Linked DNA regions of Paraglaciecola psychrophila 170. The protein of the gene in region 2 interacts with the protein of the main gene of each other region in a pairwise test. Links are inferred from orthologs where the notes say so. Each region holds a gene or a part of one and is shown on either strand. Other genes may lie near its edges.

What was found.
Region 1: the proteins of C427_RS01020 (region 2) and topA interact in binary tests that used the Escherichia coli proteins (3 or more experiments, as listed by UniProt). The link is inferred for Paraglaciecola psychrophila 170 from one-to-one orthologs.

The regions. Positions count from the first base shown.
Region 1 is NC_020514.1:2,600,876-2,606,136, forward strand. Bases 1,371-4,600 are described here. They hold topA (type I DNA topoisomerase), read left to right. Parts: upstream 1,371-1,757; coding sequence 1,758-4,400; downstream 4,401-4,600. Other genes in these bases: astB (N-succinylarginine dihydrolase), read right to left, coding at 1,371-1,447; C427_RS11405 (DUF2058 domain-containing protein), read left to right, coding at 4,482-4,600. In the rest of the region: C427_RS11390 (Ig-like domain-containing protein), read left to right, coding at 1-28; more of astB, read right to left, coding at 110-1,370; more of C427_RS11405, read left to right, coding at 4,601-5,051. UniProt on the Escherichia coli protein: Releases the supercoiling and torsional tension of DNA, which is introduced during the DNA replication and transcription, by transiently cleaving and rejoining one strand of the DNA duplex.
Region 2 is NC_020514.1:219,813-224,807, forward strand. What follows is about bases 1,156-4,119. They hold C427_RS01020 (YigZ family protein), read right to left. Parts: upstream 2,966-4,119; coding sequence 2,345-2,965; downstream 1,156-2,344. Other genes in these bases: C427_RS01015 (DUF3718 domain-containing protein), read left to right, coding at 1,441-1,758; C427_RS01025 (EamA family transporter), read right to left, coding at 2,970-3,845; C427_RS01030 (hypothetical protein), read right to left, coding at 4,100-4,119. In the rest of the region: C427_RS01005 (malic enzyme-like NAD(P)-binding protein), read left to right, coding at 1-426; C427_RS01010 (hypothetical protein), read left to right, coding at 656-964; more of C427_RS01030, read right to left, coding at 4,120-4,624; C427_RS01035 (LruC domain-containing protein), read right to left, coding at 4,636-4,995.

The DNA.
Region 1 (5,261 bases), 2.4 Mb from region 2 along the record:
AAGTTCTAACTGTAATGACACAGATTAATCTATAGAAGTAGATAAAAAGCCCGATATTATCGGGCTTTTTTATATGCATGCTTTTTAGAATAAAAAGGTTAAGGTATATCTACTGCTGAAACGGATAAACCGAACCTAAACTCAACAATTGCGTCAACTCATCCAAAGCCGTTCTAGACTCAATTAGTAATTGTGGATCGCACAAATCTTTCACATGTAAAGTGTCGCGGTAATGATTATCAACCCAAGTATTTAAGCGCTCAAACTGATTGTCGTTAATTAAGGTACTTTGATTGACTGCGGCATGTTCTTTGTTGGTCATGGCGACTCTTAAGCGCAAACAAGCGGGTCCGCCACCGTTACGCATACTCTCTTTAACATCGTGGTAGTACACATGTTTGATCGGTGTGTTTTGTGCAACTAAATTTGTTAAATAGGTCGATACTGCTGAGTTTTCTTTACAGTCAGTCGGCGCAATAATGGCCATGTCACCATTAGCTAGGGTGATAATTTGCGTGTTAAATAAGTAACTTTTAATGGCGTCTTGCACACTAACTTCTTCGGTTTTTACGCAAATTAAGTGCAAGTCATCACCCACAAATTTTTGTTTTATCTCAGCTATCGCTTGTGATGATTGATAGAAAGCTTGTTCGTGATAAAACAATACATTTTGATTACCTACCGCAATAACATCATTGTGGAACACACCCTGATCGATTAAATCTGGATTTTGTTGCACATACACCACATTGTCATCCTTAAGTCCGTGTAATCTAGCTACCGCCTGACTCGCTTCTAATGTCTGACGGGCAGGGAATTTTTTAGGTGCGGGTTTACTGGTATCAAAAGCATGGCGTCCGTACACAAACATTTCTAGACCAGTTTTGCCATAATCGCTGCAAAGACGCGTGTGGTTAGCTGCGCCTTCATCCCCAAAATGTTCGTTATCGGGTAAATGAGCATGATGGGCAAAATATTCTTTGTTGGCAAAAGTGGCTTGCAGAATTTTACCCGTGACTTGCGGTTCGAGAGAACGATGATATTTATTGGTTAAATTTGCTGGGGTAAAGTGAATTTTGCCATCACTGGTATCAGCACTAGGTGAAACCGTCGCGGCGTTCGCTGTCCACATACTGGATGCTGAACAGCAGGCTTGAAAAATAGCCGGAGCTTGTTTAGCTGCCATGGCTAAAACGTTGGCATCGGTTCCACTAAAGCCTAACCTGCGAAGCGAAGCAATGTCAGGGCGCTCCTGTGGCGCCAGAACACCTTGAACCATACCAAGGTCAGCTAGGGCCTTCATTTTCTTTAACCCTTGCTTAGCGGCCTGTTTAGGGCTGCTTGAAGCGCTAGCATTATTTAGCGAGGCTACGTTGCCGTATGATAATCCAGCATAATTGTGAGTTGGTCCTACTAAGCCATCAAAATTGGCTTCAAATTGTTTCATTTAAACCTCTATTATTATTGTCTACCACTGGCAAATGGGCGATTAAAACCCAATGTTTATTATCTGGAATCGCTTATAAAAAACGAATTGTCGAGCATTATACTGTTTTAGTTTGTTATGCCAATCAGGCTGTTCGAAAATTAAGCAGTGTTAGCCACTGAAAAAAAAGAATATTAGATAAGTATGAAGAAGAACTTGTTTTCTATTCATTTTGTCGATATATGTTAAAAAGCATTTTTGAGAGGTAATCGCCATATGGTGTATACCTAACCAATAAAAACCTATAAAAATCAAAGGTTAAAACCAATTTATGGCAAAACATCTAGTCATTGTCGAATCACCGGCAAAGGCAAAAACGATTAATAAATATCTCGGCAAAGATTTTATTGTTAAATCTAGTGTCGGTCACGTTCGGGATCTTCCTCACAAGGCTGTGGGCAAAGTTGCGCCTAAAAAACCAGCAAAAGAACTCAAACTTCTCTCCGAAAAAAAGCGTGCAACCTATTTGCGCGATTATGAATATAAGAAACTTGTTGATCGTATGGGTATCGACCCTAAAAATGATTGGCAGGTGCATTACGATGTACTCGAAGGCAAAGAAAAAGTTGTTAACGAACTTAAAAAGTTGGCAAAAAATGCTGACACCGTCTATCTCGCAACGGATTTGGATAGGGAAGGGGAAGCGATTGCTTGGCACTTACGAGAGTTGATTGACGAGCCAGGCAAAGATTTTCAGCGTGTGGTATTTAACGAGATCACTAAAAATGCCATTCAAGAAGCCTTTGCTAAGCCAGGAAAATTAAACATTGAAATGGTGAATGCCCAACAAGCCAGACGTTTTCTGGACCGTGTTGTAGGTTTTATGGTATCTCCATTACTTTGGAAAAAAGTTGCACGAGGTTTGTCTGCGGGGCGGGTACAATCAGTAGCTGCTCGTTTAGTTGTCGAGCGCGAAAGAGAAATAAAAGCGTTTGTACCTGAGGAATTTTGGGACCTACATGCAGATTTAAATACCGCAAAAAAAATCAGTTTGCGGATGCAAGTTGTCAAAGAAAGTGGCGCAGCATTTAAACCGGTCAATAAAGCTCAAACTGATAAAGCGGTAAGTTTTTTAGAAAGCGCTAGTTATCAAGTGGTAAGTCGCGAATCAAGGCCAACTCAAAGTAAACCTTCTGCTCCACTCATTACCTCTACTTTACAACAAGCGGCGAGTACACGTTTAGGCTTTGGTGTGAAGAAAACCATGATGATGGCACAACGGTTGTACGAAGCTGGGCATATTACCTATATGCGAACTGACTCTACCCATTTAGGTAAAGAAGCTGTTGATGGCTGTCGTGATTATATTAATGAAAATTTTGGTGAAAAATACTTACCGGAAAATCCAATTAAATATGGTAGCAAAGAAGGAGCTCAAGAGGCGCATGAAGCTATTCGTCCGTCTAATGTGTTACTTAAATCTGAAGCCATTAGTGATGTAGAGCGCGATGCTCAGCGCTTATACGAATTAATTTGGCGCCAGTTTGTCGCATGTCAAATGACTCCAGCAAAATATGACGCTAGCACAATCAGAGTTAAAGCGGGTGATTTTGAATTAACCGCAAAAGGGCGTGTATTGAAGTTTGATGGTTGGACTAAAGTACAGAATCCGCAGCGTAAAAAAGGCGAAGAAGATTTATTATTACCTGATGTGAAAGAAGGCGAAAATTTAGATCTTAGCTCCCTTGATCCTAAACAGCATTTTACTAAACCTGTTGCGCGTTTTAATGAAGCATCATTGGTAAAAGAGTTAGAAAAACGTGGCATTGGTCGTCCTTCTACTTACGCCAGTATCATCTCAACCATTCAGGATAGAGGTTATGCAAGAATCGAAAGTAAGCGATTCTATGCGGAAAAAATGGGTGAGATTGTAAACGACCGTCTGATGGAAAATTTCGACGATCTAATTGGTTATGATTTTACAGCCAATATGGAACAACAGTTAGATGCAGTAGCAGAAGGAAAGGCCTCATGGAAAGGAGTATTAAATGAGTTCTATGAGGACTTCGAAAAGAAGCTAGTTATTGCTGAAAAATCGCCTGAAGAAGGCGGTATGCGTTTAAATCAAGCCGTACCTACGGATATTGCTTGTGCAAAATGTGAACGACCCATGAATGTCCGAACAGCTAGTACAGGTGTGTTTTTAGGGTGTTCTGGCTATAGCTTACCCCCTAAAGAACGCTGCACAGGCACCATGAATTTAACTTCTGGTGATGAAGTAATCAAGGTTGAAGATGAAGAAGAGTTAGAAACCGAAGTGTTACGCTCAAAACGACGTTGTGACATTTGTGGTACGGCTATGGATAGTTATTTGGTGGATGAGTCTCGTAAGTTACATGTATGTGGAAACACACCCACATGTGAAGGGATTTATGTGGAAAAAGGTACCTTTAAGATTAAAGGGTATGAAGGCCCGCTTCTTGAATGTGACAAGTGTCAATCCAACATGGAGCTAAAAAGTGGCCGCTTCGGTAAGTATTTTGGTTGTACTAATGAAGAGTGTAAAAACACCCGTAAATTACTTCGAAATGGCGAAGCTGCACCTCCTAAAGAAGATCCCACTGACTTACCAGAGTTGGAATGCGTAAAATCTGATGCTCACTTTGTACTCAGAGATGGTGCATCTGGCATCTTCTTAGCCGCGCATAATTTCCCTAAATCAAGAGAAACACGCGCCCCTAAAGTTGAGGAGCTTGCTCGTTTTAGAGATAGGATTTCGCCTAAGTTTTACTATTTGGCCGATGCACCCGCTAAAGACCCTGATGGAAGTCCGGCTATCGTGCGTTACAGCCGTAAAACCAAACAGCAATACGTGATGTCAGAAAATGAAGAAGGTAAAGCGACTGGCTGGTCTGCATGGTGTACCGACGGCAAATGGATTGTTGAAGATAAGCGTAAGAAACCCAAAAAATAATTTTTAATCTTAGTTTTTATTCTTTTACGGCAGCTCTTAGCTGCCGAATTATTTTAAACTTAATAATAATGGCATTCAATTATGGCCCTCTCGTTACAAGAACAATTACTTAAAGCTGGTTTAACCAATAAGAAAAAAGCCAATCAGGTGCGCCAACAAAAAAACAAACAAGTCAAAGCGCAAAAAAACCATAATGTAGTACAAACCAACGAAGCAAAATTAGCTGCTGAAAAAGTAGTGGAAGCAAAAAAAGCCAAAGACAGAGAGCTTAACCAAAAAACCAAACAAGAAGCTGAGAAAAAGGCACTTGTGGCACAAATTAAGCAATTAATTGAAGCCAATAAACAACCCAAATTTGGAGGCTCTGGACGTAAAGAAGAAGTAGTATGCAACTTCACCGATGGTACGTTGATCAAACGTATGTATGTCAGCCAAGTTACTCAAAAACAAATCAGCCAAGGTAAGCTTGCCATCGTAAAATTGAACGATGGTTATGAGTTAGTACCTATGCCTGTAGCCAATAAAATTGCTGAACGTGATGAAGCCAGTGTGATGTATCGGGCGGATGATATTAGCGATGCAGATCAGAAAAGTAGTGAAGATGATGACTGGTATGCTGAATATGATATTCCGGATGATTTGAACTGGTAGAGGCACAATCGTTTTAATCCCAAGGTTCATTCATAAATGAACCTTGGGGAGAATACTGCTCGTTTTCCATGTGATTTGAATGACTCAGGGCGTGAAACAGACATACGACAGGATGAAAGGCGAATGAATCCTGCACGTTTTTACTGCTAATTTATCCTTCTCAGAACGCTAATTTTTACATCATTTGAGACATTAGCTAAGAAGCGCCAA
Region 2 (4,995 bases):
GCTCCTAATCCGATCGTTTTTGCTTGCTCTAACCCTGATCCTGAAATTAAACCTGAGTTAGCCCACGCAGTACGTGATGACTTAATTATGGCAACTGGGCGTTCTGATTATCCAAATCAAGTGAATAACGTACTGTGTTTCCCGTTTATTTTTCGCGGCGCGTTAGATGTACGTGCCTCTCAAATTAATGATGAAATGAAAATTGCTGCCGTAGACGCTATCCGGAATATTGCAAAAGAAGAAGTATCAAAAGAAGTATTGGCTGCCAGTAATATAGGCAGTCTTAGTTTTGGTAAGGACTATATTATCCCTAAGCCTATGGATCCTCGACTCTTAAAGCGTGTTGCTCTGGCAGTTGCACAAGCCGCCATTGACTCCGGCGTGACTGCATTTAAAGAGCTGCCCCCAGGTTATATGCAAGACTAGAATCGGTATTTTGACATACACATGACCTTGTTGGGGTCATGTGTATCTAAAGTTCTACAATAACAACAGCCCAAACACCATTACTCGTGCTTAGAATGAGTTGATTCTTCCTTATAGCAAAATTTACCTTTTTCTTTGTACATTTTTTTGCTTTATGTGCCAGCCATCAATATCAGAAACGATGCATTTTTCCTCGATTGAATGATTAGTAGAGCAAGATATTTGACGCATGATAATCCCCGCAATGTGTCAGCGTCCTGGTATCGAGGTTATTGTCATTCCTTTACCTGCGAATCTTGCGCAGCAAGAAGCTGTGTATGGCGACACAGATGGTGAAATTATGCGTATCTGGAGTTATGGTATTGATAATCCCGATATGATCCGTGTGCCCACTGCCTATTGCTATTTGCAAACAGGTGCATTCATTGTCAAAGATTCTGATGTGCTAATCTGTAATAAAACCGAGCTTGCGCAGTATCGGCTGGCGAGAGTGAGAAGGTTAAACACACTAATAGCATTACCGCAGGTTTGCCCTTAGAGACCTATAAGTTGTGCCACACCTAAACAAAAAGCATGCAGCGTTAGGTCTAAAATTGATCTCGTGATCCGTGATATGCAAAACAGTGGTGAGCTTGCCCAATTAATTGCCAAAGCAAATGCTGAGGTTATGAATTATTAATCGGCGGCCTTAGTGCAGGAGTATTCAGGGCTATTTAAAGTGATACTTCAGTAAACATTTATACCCTTCATGTAGGCCTGATTCACGATTTTTAGTCATGTAACAATACAAGGAATCATCGCATTTGGATAATCTCAAATACGTAAATGTATCAAAACTTTGCTAAATACTACGAAAAACAAATATTAAGCGCTGGTCTATCGCAATAATTATTTGTTTGAACGCTTCATCACGTTTTACCGCGACTTACCTGTTTTGTCCCTCCAATATCATTATTTATCTCTACTCTATGATCGAACTGACGTTAAACACCACCACCTAACATAGAGAGACTCATGATGAAAAAATTACTTATTAGCAGCGTTATTGTCGCAGCTAAGTTTATAGTTGGTAATGCCCAAGCAAAATATATTGATCCGGTCACTGAAAGCAAACTAGTTAAAGTATGTGAAGCCATAAAAAGCGACAGACTAATTAAAGTGCATGTTGCAGTAAAAAATAGCGACATAAGTTTGAAACAAATTACTAACGGTTTATTGTGTAACGGTGCACACCCAGTGAACTTCGCTTTGGCGAACAATGCTGAAAAAACAGCTGAGTTTTTAGCCCGAAAAAGTCGCGGAAATCATCAGCAGTTGTTGACTAACTTATAGGTTACTTGCATGTACTTACCTAAATAACCTGAACTCGGGTTAAGACGTGCCGCGACCTTATAAATATTGCAATAAAACAATATGTCAGATGGTGCTAATTGGTTTGCAAAGACATTGAACGCATCCAGTGCTGCTATTATTACGTTTATCGAATCGAGCTTGAAAGGGAATAGCGCGCTATTGTGAGCAAGTTCATAGAAGATAGGCTCGATAGTAGTGATACTGGACGGTATGCCTTATCTATAGCTCCGGTTAAATAGTGTGTACTTAGCATGATAGTCAGAGCATCTTTGCTCACAGCTCTTTTGTAGCAAACTCACTTTTATCTATGGGCTAAATACTTCTATTACAGGTGTTACCGCTGTTTAAATATTTATTTGTGAATTTGAAAAGCGTGTTTGGACATGATGGTGTCAATATGTGTCGCTAATACACTCATGAACCAAACTGTACCATATATCAGGTATTGAATAACCGGCATTAATTTTGTCAACGTTAAGTTGGCAGAGAGCTTAATATTTTTTAGGTCACTTTAAATTTCCTTAAAGCCGGATTAATCGTAAAAAAGATAAGGTTTGACAGAGAATCAATCAGAAGATGGTAGTAAAATTTCAACATTACCCGCAGTGATATTGGTCAGTTCGGTTTTAAATGCGTTGAGTTCGCTGCACGCTATCGCAATAATTTGTGTCACTTTCTGAGAATAAGTAGAATCGATACTATCGATATCATAACGTTCTAACAATCGAGATATATTGCCTTCATGGGTATAGTCATAGGTTAGTTTTAGGGTGCTGCGTGCAACTTTTAGTTCCATTGGTAAATCAACTAAAACCAGTGACACAGCGTGAGAATATGCCCGTTGTAATCCGCCAGTACCAAGCTTAGTGCCACCAAAATAGCGAACTACTGCTACCACAATATCGCCGTAACCACTGTATTCGAGGACTTTTAACATAGGCATGCCCGCAGTTCCACTGGGTTCACCATCGTCACTCATGGAGCGGATAGTGGTATTCGGAGCACCAGCAATATATGCCCAGCAAACATGATTAGCTTGAGGATGTTGTTTACGTAACGTTCTGATGAAATTGTCTGCTTCTTGGCGACCGAAGGCAGGCGCCGCAAAGGTCAAAAATTTGCTACGTTTAATTTCTAGCTCAACTTGGCATATCTGCGCAGGTACTTGATAGCTTGGTGAATTCAATTGATTATGCCCACATCACTAAAACTGCGGCAGCCGCGATAAGTAATAGTCCAATCAGCTCGTGTTTTTTAACTTTCTGTTTAAGCCAAAAGGTGGCGATCAATATGGTAAAAAGCACCTCAACTTGTCCCAACGTTTTTACATAGGCCACATGATGTAGAGCCATAGCACTAAACCAGCAAATAGAGCCTAAGCAACTTGTGGCGCTAGTAGCCAAAGTCATTTTGGCATTGTTTTTAAGTGCCACAAACGTGCTTCTGTTTTTAACCGCGATATAACTCACAAGTAAAGTAGTTTGAATGCACAATACCCAAAGTAATACCCAAGCGGCACTATGTGGGAAAGGTACATTTATTAAATGGCTGGCTTCTCTAACAAATAAAGATGTAAGCGCAAAACAGCTACCACAAGCTAAACCTATGGCTAATATTTTAAGGCTCAACTCTCCTTTTCTGCCGCCTCCAGACAGCACAAATACTGCAGCACCGCCAATTAAAATGCCTAACCAACCAAATAAACTCAGTTGACTACCAAAAAACAATGTACCTAATACGCCAGCCACCAAGGCTTCACTTTTGGCTAGTCCAGCTCCCACAGCAAAGTTTTTTTGCTTAAACAAAATGACCATCAACGCAGTAGCAAAAATTTGCATCACCGAGGCCAGCAAAACAAAAGACACAAACTTAAAAGTAAATTCAGGAATGATTTGATTTGATAAGGCATAAAGCATTGCCAAGTAAGCCAGAGCAATCGGTGGCGCGAATAAAAAGCGTGCTAAGGTGACACCAGAAGTACTCATATTCACACTTAGCTTACTCTGCAACGCATTACGAAACGTCTGCATCACCACGGCACCCAGCGTAAAGAAAACCCAACTCACAGCATTACCTCAAAAACTACAAAATGTGATCTTACTCTATAAACGACTGAATAGATTATCATCTGTTTAAATAGCTAATATTTCCCCAGTCTATTCAATTCAAATTGTTGCTTGGTGAGTCTTTTTTGTTCTTCTAACTTTCTGATATAGAAAATACTTTTTATAAACTTTCATTATTGAAATAACAAGGCCAACATTAATAAAACTCAAACGATTAATCGTTAATCAATTTTTTATTATTCGTAATACCATCATTAAAAACGCCAATCTTTGATGAGTGGTTCTTTTGTGCCATCCATAAACCACAATGCGGCAACCAAACCTTTTGTATCGTTGGTCACCGTAATGACTGCTTCGTAGTTAATATCACTCAAAGACGTTCTGAGTAAGCAGCTATTATAATTAATACTATAACCTCCATCGCTACGCTGCTGATAATCACTACACAACGATAAATAGGCTGCCTGGTAATCATCTTCTGAGCGAGAAATCTTTAGGTTAAACGAACGCTCACTATTTAATGCAAAACCATTAGGTACCACTATCTCATGGCTAGACTGTGCCGAACTATTTACAACCACTCCGACCTCCATAGGTGTTTTCTCTTCCAAGCTAAATTCAGTTATAGCAGGTTGGCTTTGAATAGGATCCGGCAAAACGGTGCTTGGCTGACTTACAACGCTCCCTGCTGTTGGTTTCACTGTAATGTTCTCTGATCCGCCCCCTCCACACCCAGTTAACAACGTACTCAATAAAACAAAGCTGTATATTTGTTTCATACATCACCTCTTTAATTAGAAAAAATATTATTTGTGTTGGCATTTTCAGGTATGTACCAATCAGCATCCACAAGACCTTCATTGGCAATAAAACTAGAAAATAAGGGATATGCATAAATCACATCCATATATTCCAAGGAATATTGCATTTCAACACCCACATTGATAGCCCAAGGCATACCATTCTCACTTACAAAGTAGCGCCCATTTTGTGGCTCACTCCTATCATCTTGACGACCGAAGAAATCGGTTCTAAAAGCTTCTGTTGGCGCTTTATCGGGTAAATGTATCTCATACGCTCTTCCCGGTGGCAGACCAAATGCTAAGCTATGATCATATCCATCACTCGCAAATAAGAACGGGTCATAAGG